Regions from separate parts of the Desulfuromusa ferrireducens genome, predicted to be linked through region 1. Evidence: riboswitches for the same ligand, from Rfam matches in the RefSeq annotation. Region 1 holds a riboswitch; the other holds the start of a gene.
What was found. Region 1 has a riboswitch for cobalamin ahead of ACZ5PT_RS11885 (sirohydrochlorin cobaltochelatase). Riboswitches for the same ligand answer to the same signal wherever they lie in the genome.
Positions count from the first base shown of each region.

Region 2: linked by a shared signal. The riboswitch ahead of ACZ5PT_RS07355 (cob(I)yrinic acid a,c-diamide adenosyltransferase) and the one ahead of ACZ5PT_RS11885 (sirohydrochlorin cobaltochelatase) in region 1 are both predicted to bind cobalamin.

Region 1 covers NZ_AP042415.1:2,632,209-2,637,895, reverse strand. The annotation lists gene ACZ5PT_RS11905 (type III pantothenate kinase) at 1-22, opposite strand, end outside; gene ACZ5PT_RS11900 (biotin--[acetyl-CoA-carboxylase] ligase) at 56-1,018, opposite strand; gene nadC (carboxylating nicotinate-nucleotide diphosphorylase) at 1,184-2,011, opposite strand; gene ACZ5PT_RS11890 (OmpA/MotB family protein) at 2,222-3,127, shown strand; cobalamin riboswitch at 3,178-3,348, shown strand; cobalamin riboswitch at 3,432-3,621, shown strand; gene ACZ5PT_RS11885 (sirohydrochlorin cobaltochelatase) at 3,712-4,704, shown strand; gene ACZ5PT_RS11880 (ABC transporter ATP-binding protein) at 4,691-5,575, shown strand.
Region 2 covers NZ_AP042415.1:1,621,151-1,626,837, forward strand. The annotation lists gene ACZ5PT_RS07345 (ferritin) at 1-93, opposite strand, end outside; gene yihA (ribosome biogenesis GTP-binding protein YihA/YsxC) at 331-915, shown strand; cobalamin riboswitch at 968-1,166, shown strand; gene ACZ5PT_RS07355 (cob(I)yrinic acid a,c-diamide adenosyltransferase) at 1,251-1,772, shown strand; gene cobU (bifunctional adenosylcobinamide kinase/adenosylcobinamide-phosphate guanylyltransferase) at 1,784-2,305, shown strand; gene cobT (nicotinate-nucleotide--dimethylbenzimidazole phosphoribosyltransferase) at 2,421-3,482, shown strand; gene cobS (adenosylcobinamide-GDP ribazoletransferase) at 3,479-4,228, shown strand; gene cobC (alpha-ribazole phosphatase) at 4,236-4,835, shown strand; gene ACZ5PT_RS07380 (cobyrinate a,c-diamide synthase) at 4,979-5,687, shown strand, end outside.

The DNA.
Region 1 (5,687 bases):
CAACATCAATCACCAGCAACATATCAGTCTTCAATCCTTCTTTTAGATATCGATATTACAAGGGCCTGACATCGCCGGCCAGAATCCGTTCCACCCGGCCATCATCCAGTTGCAGACGTAAGGCTCCGTCACTATCCAAACCAACCACAGTTCCCTGCCAATGTTCAACTTGAACACGTGCATTCATCAAGTCACAAAGCGCTTCCCAGCGACGCCGAATCGGCACAAACCCCTCGGCCAGAAATTCACCGTAATAGCCATCGAGTCGTTGCAGAAAAGCACGCACAAAAGCAACCCGGTCGATCTTTTCATCGCGTTCCAGAAAAACCGAAGTCGCCGGGTAATTCAGCTGCTCCGGGAATTGCTCAGTCGTCATATTCAGATTGATACCGATACCGAGAATAACAAAATGGATCTGCTCGGTTTCGGCATTCATCTCATTTAAAAGTCCGGCGATTTTTTTTCCGCCAACCAGGATATCGTTGGGCCACTTAACCCGGGCAGATAATGCATAAAGTTCTTGAAGTGTTTCAGCGACCGCGACAGCGGAAAGAAAGGTCATTTGCGGAGCCTGCTGAACCGGAATTTGTGGGCGCAGCAGGATGGAACAGTAGAGATTAACAGCTGATGGGGATTCCCAGCGCCGGCCAAGTCGTCCGCGGCCAGCGCTTTGTCGGTCAGCGATAATGACCGTTCCGTCGGCAGCACCTTCTTCCGCCAGTTGGCGCGCCCGAGCGTTGGTGGAATCGATTTCGGCGAGACAGTGGAGTGAAGAACCGAGCCATTTGCAGCCCAGCCCCTTTTCAATCTCACTGGCGAGCATCAGATCCGGCCCGCCGAGCAGACGGTAACCGCGTGACCGCTGCGCTTCGATCTCAAAGCCCTGTTCACGCAACGACTCAACCTGCTTCCACACTGCGGCCCGAGAGATGGCCAGTGTTTGGCTGATCTCCTGTCCCGAGATAAAAGTTTCGGGTTGACGGCGAAACAAGCTGAGGATCTTATCGCGTGAGGTCAAAAGCGCTCCAGTTTAATAGGCTTAGAAAGACCGGTGGCTACGGTGGCTAAGCAAAAATTTCGGCCTGCTAGGCAGCGGGATTGAGCAAGGACGAAGACATACAAAAGTATGTCGAGATCTTGATCATGACCTGCAACACCGCAGGATGGTATTTTTGCGACGCCATCAATCGAACAACATGGAGATATCAGCCGCCTTAACCGAGTGGGTCAAGGCACCGACCGAGATAATATTAACACCAGTCTCGGCAATATCACGGACCGTTTCCAAATTGACCCCGCCAGAGGCTTCAACCAGCGCGCGGCCAGAGATCAATTCGACGCCCTGACGCATTTCGTCAAGCGTCATATTGTCGAGCATAATGATATCGGCACCGGCCGCCAGAGCATCCTGCACCTCTTCCATGTTGCGGGTTTCGATCTCAATCTTCAAGGTGTGTGGCAATTTCAGCTTCGCTCGCTCAATCGCTGCGGTGATGCCACCGGCAGCGGCGACATGATTTTCCTTGATCAACACGCCGTCGAACAGACCGATGCGATGATTGCGTCCGCCACCCATGCGGACCGCGTATTTATCGAGGGCGCGCAAACCAGGCACGGTTTTACGAGTATCAACAATAAAAGTCCCCGTTCCGGCGACCTGATCGACGTAACATGCGGTTAAAGTCGCAATGCCGCTCATCCGCTGCAGCAGGTTCAGGGCGACCCGTTCTCCCTGCAACAAAACCGAGGCCTTCCCTCTGATCCAGGCAAGAACTTCGCCCCGCTTGACCTTGCGTCCATCCTCGAGCAACTTTTCAAAATTAGCGGCAGGATCAAGAGTGCGAAAAACCGTGGCCGCGATATCGATCCCGGCCAGGGTAAAATCCTCTTTGGCAACCAACTGGGCACGCGCCACCGTATCGGCAGCAACAGTGACTTCAGTGGTTACATCACCAAGGCCGATATCCTCTTCTAAAGCGGTACGGATAATCCGCTCAATTTCAAACTGCATCAACACTCTCCAAACAGACACAACGTACTTGAAAAAACAGTCAGATTCACTCTCTAAACGAGCTTCAAGCTATAGCATAATGAGATCGCATCCCGCAACCGAAAATGGCTGTTCTTGCAGCGGAAATCCTCTTTACATTTCCGTGACTTGTGATAAAAATGGGTCTTTGATTAACCGGTCGCGCTTAGCTTTTATACAAGGAGAGATAAAATGAAAAGGATATTATTACCAGCACTACTTTTCCTGACCCTGTGGCTAAGTGCCTGTGTCAGTCAGAATACCTACCAACAAAAGGTCAATGAAGCTGATTTACTCAGTCGTGACGTCAGCCAGATGAGCGCCGACACGAAGCAACTCCGCCAGGGCAAAAAAGACCTCCAGGACGAGCTCTCAAAGTTGAATGCGCGCTTGGTTGACGTGTTGCAACAAAACTCCAAACTACAACGAAACCTGTTGGCGGCCGGTGCGGAACAGGAGCGCAAAGAAGGTGACCTCAGCCGCCATCAACAACGGATTGCGGCGATGCAAGACCAACTGGCCGACATGCAACAAATCAACGAGCAAATGCTGGCGACCATCGAAGAACTGCAGCAGCAGGTGGAGAAGGAAAAAATTGCCCGGGAGGCCCGTTTAGCCAAAGTTAAAAACACCTACGATCAACTGGTCGGAGCTCTCGAAGAGGAGATTAAACGGGGCGAACTGACCATCTCCAATCTGGAAGGACAATTGTCGGTCAATCTGCAGAATAAGATTCTCTTCGACTCCGGTAAAACTGAAATCAAAAAAGAGGGCCAAAAGGTCCTGCAAAGCCTCGGTGACGTGCTTAACAGCTTCCCCGAAAAAGCATTGCAAATCGAAGGCCATACTGACAACGTCGGCATCAGCAGCCGCTTGAGCGAGCGCTTCCCGACCAACTGGGAACTCTCGACTGCGCGGGCCACCAGCGTTGTCCACTTTCTGCAGGACAAGGTCGGCCTGCCGGGCGATCGTCTGGTCGCTTCCGGCTACAGTGAGTATCGCCCCATCGCCAGCAATGCCGATGCTGAGGGCAAAGCGCTGAATCGCCGTATCCAGATTTTACTCGTGCCCTACAAAGATTCGACCCTGACCAAATAAAGCACAACGCTTGACTTAAAACCAGCAGCTGCCGTATAACGGCCACTTAAACATTATTGACTTTGTCCAGCCAAGGGAAGAGGGGTGCAATTCCCCCGCGGACCCGCCGCTGTGAGCGAGGACGAAGGGCCACAATGCCACTGTGCTTGATATCGCGCACGGGAAGGCGGCCCCGAGGACGATTCGCAAGCCAGAAGACCTGCTGGACAAAAGGCCTTACCCTCCCCGGGACTATGGGAGATTGGCACAACGCAACGCTTCTAAAACGGATGAAGCCCGCGAACCTTTATGGTTTGCGGGCTTTTTATTTTCATCGGTTCCAGGTGCAGGAAAGTGGAGTGAAATTCTCCCGCGGACCCGCCGCTGTAACGGGGGACTGAACTTTTCAAAGTAGAGCCCACTGCCAGAATCTCCAATAGACACATCTGGTGGGAAGGGTGAAAAGTTCGGCATGATCCCGAAGTCAGAAAGCCTGCCTGGAAACCGCAACTGGCTGTGGATGGCAAACAGAGTCGGAGGGACGGGTGTACCCGGCCTCCGGAAGCTTGCCGGAGGCTTTTTTTCGATCTACGAGGAGGATCACCATGCGATACCCTGTTCTGAAAAACCTGCTAATATCTGTGCTCATCTGCCTGTTCTGCTGCGGAGGAAGTTTCGCCATGCAAGACAAAAACGCCAGCGCTGAAAAAACCGCCATCGTCGTCGCTTCTTTCGGCACCAGCTATCCTTCAGCGGTCGATTCGCTGCTGGCGATCGTCCGTGATATTAAGGCGACCTATCCGGAGACTCCGGTGCAGATGGCCTTCACCTCCAATATTATCCGCAAAAAATGGCACGCTCGGGCAACCGATGCCAATTACCGCAGCGCCCACCCGCAAGTCCCCGAATATTTCTATCGGATCAAAAACGTGCTCGGCACCCTCGCCGACTTTCAGGATCAGGGCTACAAAACCATCGTCGTGCAGCCCACCCTGCTGACCCACGGTGAGGAATTCCTCGATGTCGCGGCTTATATCGATGGATTGCAGTCAATTAAAACCCATAAAACGCGCTGGCAACCCTTCAACAAGATCTCTCTCGGTCGACCACTAATGGGGACTTGGGGCACTGAGCACCCCTACCACGAAGACTTACAAGCCCTGGTCGAAAGCCTGAGCGACGACGTGGATTTGGCCGCACAGCAACAGGCGGTTTTGATCTACATGGGACATGGCAACGACCACCTGTCCACCGGCCTGTATTACGAATTCGAGCAGTTGATGAATTTGCGTTATCCCCAGGTCAAAACCCTGGTCGGTCTGGTCGAAGGACAGCCGAGTTTCGCAACGGTCATGAACAAGCTGACAACGGTTGGCAAGCAGAAAGTTCTGCTCAAGCCGCTGATGGTGGTTGCCGGTGATCACGCCAGCAACGATATGGCCGGCGAGGAGAGCGACTCCTGGAAATCCCAACTGACAGCAGCCGGCCTTGAAGTAAGTGCCAGCATGCACGGGCTGGGCGACAATCCGAAGGTTCGGCAACGATTCATCAATCACTTGCAGGATGCTGCCACGGAGGCCGGGATTGAGCTGCGCTGAAGCCCTCAGTTGCAACGGCCGCCCCTGTGAGATTGAAGTCGCCGGTTTGACCCGCCGCTTTGGCAAGACGCTTGCCGTTGACAACATCGATTTCCGTGTCGGCCGCGGCGAGTTGTTCGCCTTTTTGGGGCCGAACGGTGCCGGCAAAACCACCACCATCAACATGCTCACCGGGCTGCTCAAAGCCGATGCTGGTGAAATCCGCTATCACGGCGAACTGTTTGACCGGCAGCGCCTCTCAGTCAAGCGCCTGATCGGCGTGGTGCCACAGCACAACAACCTCGACCGCGAACTGACCGCCGCCGAGAACCTGCTGATTCACGGCCGGCTGTTCGGCATGTCCAGAAAAAAACTGCAACAACGCATCGACAGCTGCCTCGAATTTGCCGATCTGAAAAGCAAACGCGATACCCCGGCTGGCAAGCTCTCCGGCGGCATGAAACGCAAACTGGTCATTGCCCGCGCCCTGCTGCATCAACCGGAAATCCTCTTCCTGGATGAACCGACCGTCGGTCTCGACCCGCATAGTCGGCGCAAGATGTGGGCCTTTTTGCACCGCATCAACCAGGAGCAGAATTGCACCGTCTTTCTCACCACCCACTATATTGAAGAAGCAGAGGCACTGGCCGACCGGGTACTGATTATCGATCAGGCAAAAATTATCGCCGGAGGCACCCCGGACCAATTAAAAAAATCGGCCGGCAATTTTGTCCTCGACATCTATCAAGAGGACGACATCCACAACGAATTCTTTAACGACCGACCGGCGGCACTGCAACGCTTGGAACAGCTCGACACCTCGGTACGCATCCGCGAGACCACGCTGGAAGATGTCTTTCTCCGGTTAACCGGCAAAAGGATCGAATCATGATGGCGTCACAAAAAAAAACCATCTGCTTTGTTTCTGCAATTGATCTCGCTGCTTCAGCGTACTGGTGTACGCTTCATTGCTCGCCAGTTGCGCGCCTTGCAGCTGGCGTTTT
Region 2 (5,687 bases), 1.0 Mb from region 1:
AAAATAGGCCTGCATCGCTTTGTAGATCAGGGCGGAATGGATTTCAAACTGGATCTGCTCGTTAAAGGCAGTTACAAGCTTATCGCTCATCATTGGTGGGACCTCCATTTTCAAGTTCAGATAAATACAACAGTTAATAGATGACCATTATACTCACATATTCCTAAAGCGCAAAGTTTTTCTGTGGAAAAGGAAAAAAGACAGTCTAAACCTTAGCGCAGATCTGCAATTTGTAAATTTAATCCGGCAGGAATTAATCGTTCGTTGCCAAGAGTGCGCAGGTCGATTATTCTTCACGGGCATGTTTCTCTTTATAGACGGAAATTATCGATGAAAATTTCATCCACAGAATTTATTAAAAGTGCCACCAAACCAGGAAATTATCCGCCCCCCGAGTTCGCCGAGATTGCCTTTGCCGGGCGCAGTAATGTCGGTAAGAGTTCGTTGATCAATGTGTTGGTCAATCGGAATAGCTTGGTGCGGACCTCCTCAACTCCGGGACGTACCCAGTTGCTTAACTTTTTCAATATCAACGGCAGCTTCACTTTGGTCGACCTGCCCGGTTATGGTTTTGCCAAGGTTCCGCTGGCGGTGAAAAAGGCTTGGGGACCGATGATTCGAACCTATCTGGCTTCGCGTGATTCGCTTAAGGCGGTGATTTTTATTCTTGATATCCGTCGCATTCCCCGTGAAGAGGATATCCAGATGCTCGATTGGTTGGAAGAGTTCGGGGTGCCGACCATCCCGGTGATTACCAAGATTGATAAAATCAATCGTAGTCAGCGGGAAAAACATATCAAGCAGATCGTTGCTGAAACCGGTCTGCCGCGTGATGCGTTCAGTCTTTTTTCTGCGCAAACCCGTGATGGAAAAGATGATATCTGGGAGCGCATTGAAGAGGCCTTGGAAGCCTAAATTGGCGTAAGATTGCTTTTTTTTTCGACCTCTGTTACAAACGCAGGACAATTTTTTAGTAAACTATCTAGGTGCCTGTCAGGCGTTATTAGTGCCGATGGGAGAATAGGGAAGAGGGTGCAAATCCCTCGCTGCCCCGCAACTGTAAGTGGTGATGACCGTCAGCAATCCACTGGTTCTTTTGAGCCGGGAAGGGCTGGCCAGTAAGTCGATCCACAAGCCAGGAGACCTGCCCGGATATTGACCGTAGCCCTTTCGCGGGAGAGGCGCCGGAGTCGTGTTATTCAGACCCCGGACCCGTATGGTTCCGGGGTTTTTTTATTTTGGAGCATTCGATGGAGCAGGCGATTATTCAGGTTTATACCGGGCCGGGCAAGGGCAAGACCACCGCCGCCACCGGTCTGATTATCCGCGCCCTCGGTCAAGGCTTTAAGGTGTTGCTGGTGCGCTTTCTCAAACCGGTCGATCCGCCCAGCAGTGAGTTACTGATTCTGCAACAATTGCCGGGACTAGAGATCGTCAGTGCCGGACTCGGTGGCATTGACGCCCGGCGAAGGCCGGATGAATTGAGTCGCAATGTCAGCGAAACCTTTGTTGCCGTGCGCCCCAAAGTTCTCTCCGGTGACTACGATCTGGTGGTGCTCGACGAGTTTAACGGCGTGTTGCACAAAGGCTATCTGTCGTTGGAAATGGGTTTGGAACTGCTGCGCCAGCGACCGGCGGGAACCGAACTGGTGTTGACTGGTCGCAATGCACCACAAGAGGTATTAGCTCTGGCCGATCTGGTTTCCCAGATTGAGGCTTACCGACATCCTTTTAGCGAGGGCCTTTCGGCCCGTCCGGGGATCGAATACTAACGGAGGCAGCGATGGCAGGGATGATTTATGTTACCGGTGGCACGCGCTCCGGAAAAAGCAGCTATGCCCAGCAACTGGTGGAAAATCATACCGGGAAGTTGCTCTACATTGCCCCGGCTCAGGTTGAAGATGACGAGATGGCGGTTCGGATCGAGCTGCATCAACAGGTGCGTGGCGAGCGCTGGCAACTGCTGGAGGAACCGCTTTGGTTGGCTGATAAATTGCCCGATGCCGCGAGCGGCAAAGGGGCGTTATTGCTCGATTGCGTAACCCTGTGGATCACCAATCTGTTCTTTCATTTTGAAGAGCAGCAGGGACCGGTGCTGGCAGAAGTGGATCGTCTGATCGAAATGGCCTGGCAACTGGATGAACCCCTCTACCTGGTTTCCAACGAACTCGGCAGCGGCATTGTCCCGGAAAACCGTATGGCGCGCAAGTTTCGCGACCTGGCCGGAATCGTTAATCAACGACTCGCCGCTGCTGCCGATGAAGCCTGGCTGGTGGTGTCCGGTTTGCCGGTAAAATTGAAGTAGTTTAATTACTGTAGGGGCGAGCCATGGCTCGCCCGTGGTTGCGGATGACCGATTGTCGGGCGACCTATAGGTCGCCCCTACGGGTTGTTTCAGCATAAATAGTCTGGAGAAAAAGATGGCCAAATTCAATCTGCAAGCCGTTCTTGATCGCATCCAACCGGTTTCTGAGCAGAAATTGAGCGAGCTTCAGGCGCGCATCGACCGGCAGGCCAAACCGATCGGCTCCCTCGGGCGACTGGAGGAATTTGCGCGTCGCTATGTCGCTATCACCGGTCGGGAAGAAGTGCGCGGAAAAAGAATTTATACCTTCGCCGGCGATCACGGCGTGGTTGCCGAAGGGGTCAGTGCCTTCCCGCAGGCAGTGACGCCGCAGATGGTTTTCAATTTTGTCGACGGCGGCGCTTCAATCAATGCCCTGGCCCGACATGCAGGTGCCGAAGTGCTGGTGGTTGATATGGGCGTGGCGACCGATTTCGAAGATCTTAGTGGATTGGTCAAACGCAAGATTGCCAAGGGCACCGCCAACTTCACTGCCGGCCCGGCGATGAGCCGCGAGCAGGCACTGCAGGCTTTGGCGACCGGCGTTGAAATGGCGCAGCAGGCAAAAGCGGACGATATCGATCTGGTCGGCACCGGCGACATGGGGATCGGCAATACGACCCCGTCGGCGGCGATTGCCGCTTGCATCTGCGGCTTGCCGATCGATCAGGTCACCCACCGTGGCACCGGGATCGATGATGACGGTCTGGCGCGGAAAGTTGCTGCGATCAAAAAAGGGCTGGAAGTCAATCAACCGCAGGCCACTGACCCGGTCGACGTCTTGGCCAAGGTCGGTGGTTTTGAAATCGGCGGGATTGCCGGGTTGGTCCTCGGCTGCGCGGCCGAAGGAATACCGGTGGTGGTCGACGGTTTTATTTCTACTGCTGGAGCCTTGCTCGCCTCCGAACTGCATCCACAGGTGCGCGATTATATTTTCGCCGCCCATCAATCGGTGGAGATCGGCCATCACCACATGCTGGTCCGGATCGGTCAACAGCCGATGCTCGATCTCGGCCTGCGGCTTGGCGAAGGAACCGGCGCCGCTCTGAGCATGACCCTGATCGAAGCAGGTCTGCAGGTGCTGCGCGAAGTTCTGACCTTTGACGAAGCCGGTGTCACCGCAGGGGAGGACCAGTGAGGCAACACTGGGATGATTTTCGCACCGCGTGCGCTTTTCTGACCGTCTTTCCGCTGGCCAATAACCTGCCGATGGATAACCCGCGGCTCGGCCGCAGCATGGGTCTGTTCCCGGCGGTCGGTCTTGTGCTGGGGCTGCTGCTGGTGCTCTGCAACGGGTTGCTGACGCCGCTGCTGCCTCGTGCGGTCGTTGATTGTCTGCTGCTACTTTTGTTGGTTTTCGCCACTGGAGCCCTGCATCTGGACGGGGTTGCCGATATGGTTGACGGCTTGGCCGGCAGTCGCGATCGGCAACGCAGTCTGCAAATCATGAAGGACAGCCGGGTCGGTGCCATGGGCGTGGTCGCGCTGGTGATGGTGCTGCTGCTCAAGTATCTGTGTCTCTATCATGTGCCACTGGCGCAGAAGAGTGCCGCGCTGATTCTGATGCCGACCGCCGGGCGCTGGTGTCAGGTATTTCTGGCCAACTGTTCCAGTTATATCCGTTCCGAAGGAGGCACCGGCTCGGTCTTCGTCGATCATGTCAGCGGTAAAGAACTGCTGCGCGCCAGTTTGACAATGCTCTTGGCCAGCCTGGTCCTGTTTGCTTTCAAGGGGCTGTTTCTGGCGGCCCTGCTGCTGCTCTTTGCAGCGCTGCTGATGCATTATTTTGAACGCCGTCTCGGCGGGGTGACCGGGGATGTACTCGGTGCCGCGACTGAGCTTGTTGAAGTCTTCTGCTTGCTGCTGATACTGGCACTCTATTGAGGTCGATATGAAAGCTACCCGCATCCATCTGTTACGCCACGGTCAGGTCGAAGGTTTTAAGCTGAAACGCTACAACGGCCAAGGGGACATCCCGTTGACCGATCTCGGTCGTCAGCAGTCGGCCGCCTTTGCTGGACGTTTTCAGCACCGAAAGCTGGCCGCCATCTACTCCAGTGACCTACTGCGTTGCCGTACCGCCGCCGACCAGATCGCCCTGTTGCAGGAACCCCGGCCGGTTTACAAACAAGAGCTGCGCGAATTGCATATCGGCGATTGGGAAGGGCAGACCTGGGGGCAGTTGCAAAAGGAATATCCCGAACTCTGGCAGGCTCGGCTCGACGATATTGTTAATGTTGCTCCACCCGCCGGAGAAACGTTGCTGCAGATGGCGCAGCGGGTCCGGCCGGTGATCAAGGGAATTATCGCCGACCATGCTGGCGGCGAGATCGTCATCATCGGTCACGGTGGCGTCAACCGGGTTATTTTGCTCGACGCCATTGGCGCTCCTCTCGAGCGACTGTTTCATATCGAACAGGATTACGGTTGCCACAACATTATTGATTACTTTACCGACGGTATCGCCGTGGTCAACAAACTCAACGGCTGATGGCGTCGCAAAAAGTCCGCCCCACGGTGTTGCCGATTTTGCTCGAGACCTTGACATACTGATGTATGCCTTCGCCCTCGCGCAAAATCGACGCCTTGTTGGACGAAATTTTTGCTTAGCCATTATTGTATTCGAGAACATGCATGATTGAAGATAAGATCCCCGGACTGCTGATCGCCGCACCAAGCAGCGGCAGTGGCAAGACCAGTCTGACCCTCGGTCTGATGGCGGCTTTAAAGCGACAGGGACTAGTCGTTGCGCCGTTCAAGATCGGTCCCGATTATATCGATCCCGGTCATCACGCGGCTATCTGCGGCCGGGCCTCACATAACCTCGACAGCTGGTTCTGCAGCAAACTGCAGGTGCGTGACACTTTCGGCACTGGTGGCGTTGGAGCTGATCTGGCAATAGTCGAAGGGGTTATGGGGCTGTTCGATGGCGTCAGCGGCGATTGCGAAGATGGCAGCAGCGCACAGATTGCCAAGTGGCTCGGGCTGCCGGTGATTCTGTTGGTTGATGCGCGTTCGCAGGCGCGCAGTTTTGCGGCCCTGGTCAAAGGGTTTTGCGATTTTGATCCGCAGCTGCAGATCGCCGGTGTTATTGCCAACCGGATCGGCAGTGCCCGCCATGCGCAGCTACTGCAGGAAGCGATGGCTTCAACTCCCGGTTTGCCGCCCTTGCTCGGTTGCCTGCCGCGGCAGGAGGATATCGCCCTGCCGGAGCGGCATCTGGGGCTGGTGACCGCCGAAGACTTATCGGGCAATCATGGCGAAAAATTGGCCGATTGGGTCGAGCAGCATCTCGACCTGAAGCAGTTACAACGGTTGGCCAGCAGTTCCGTTCGCGTAGCGA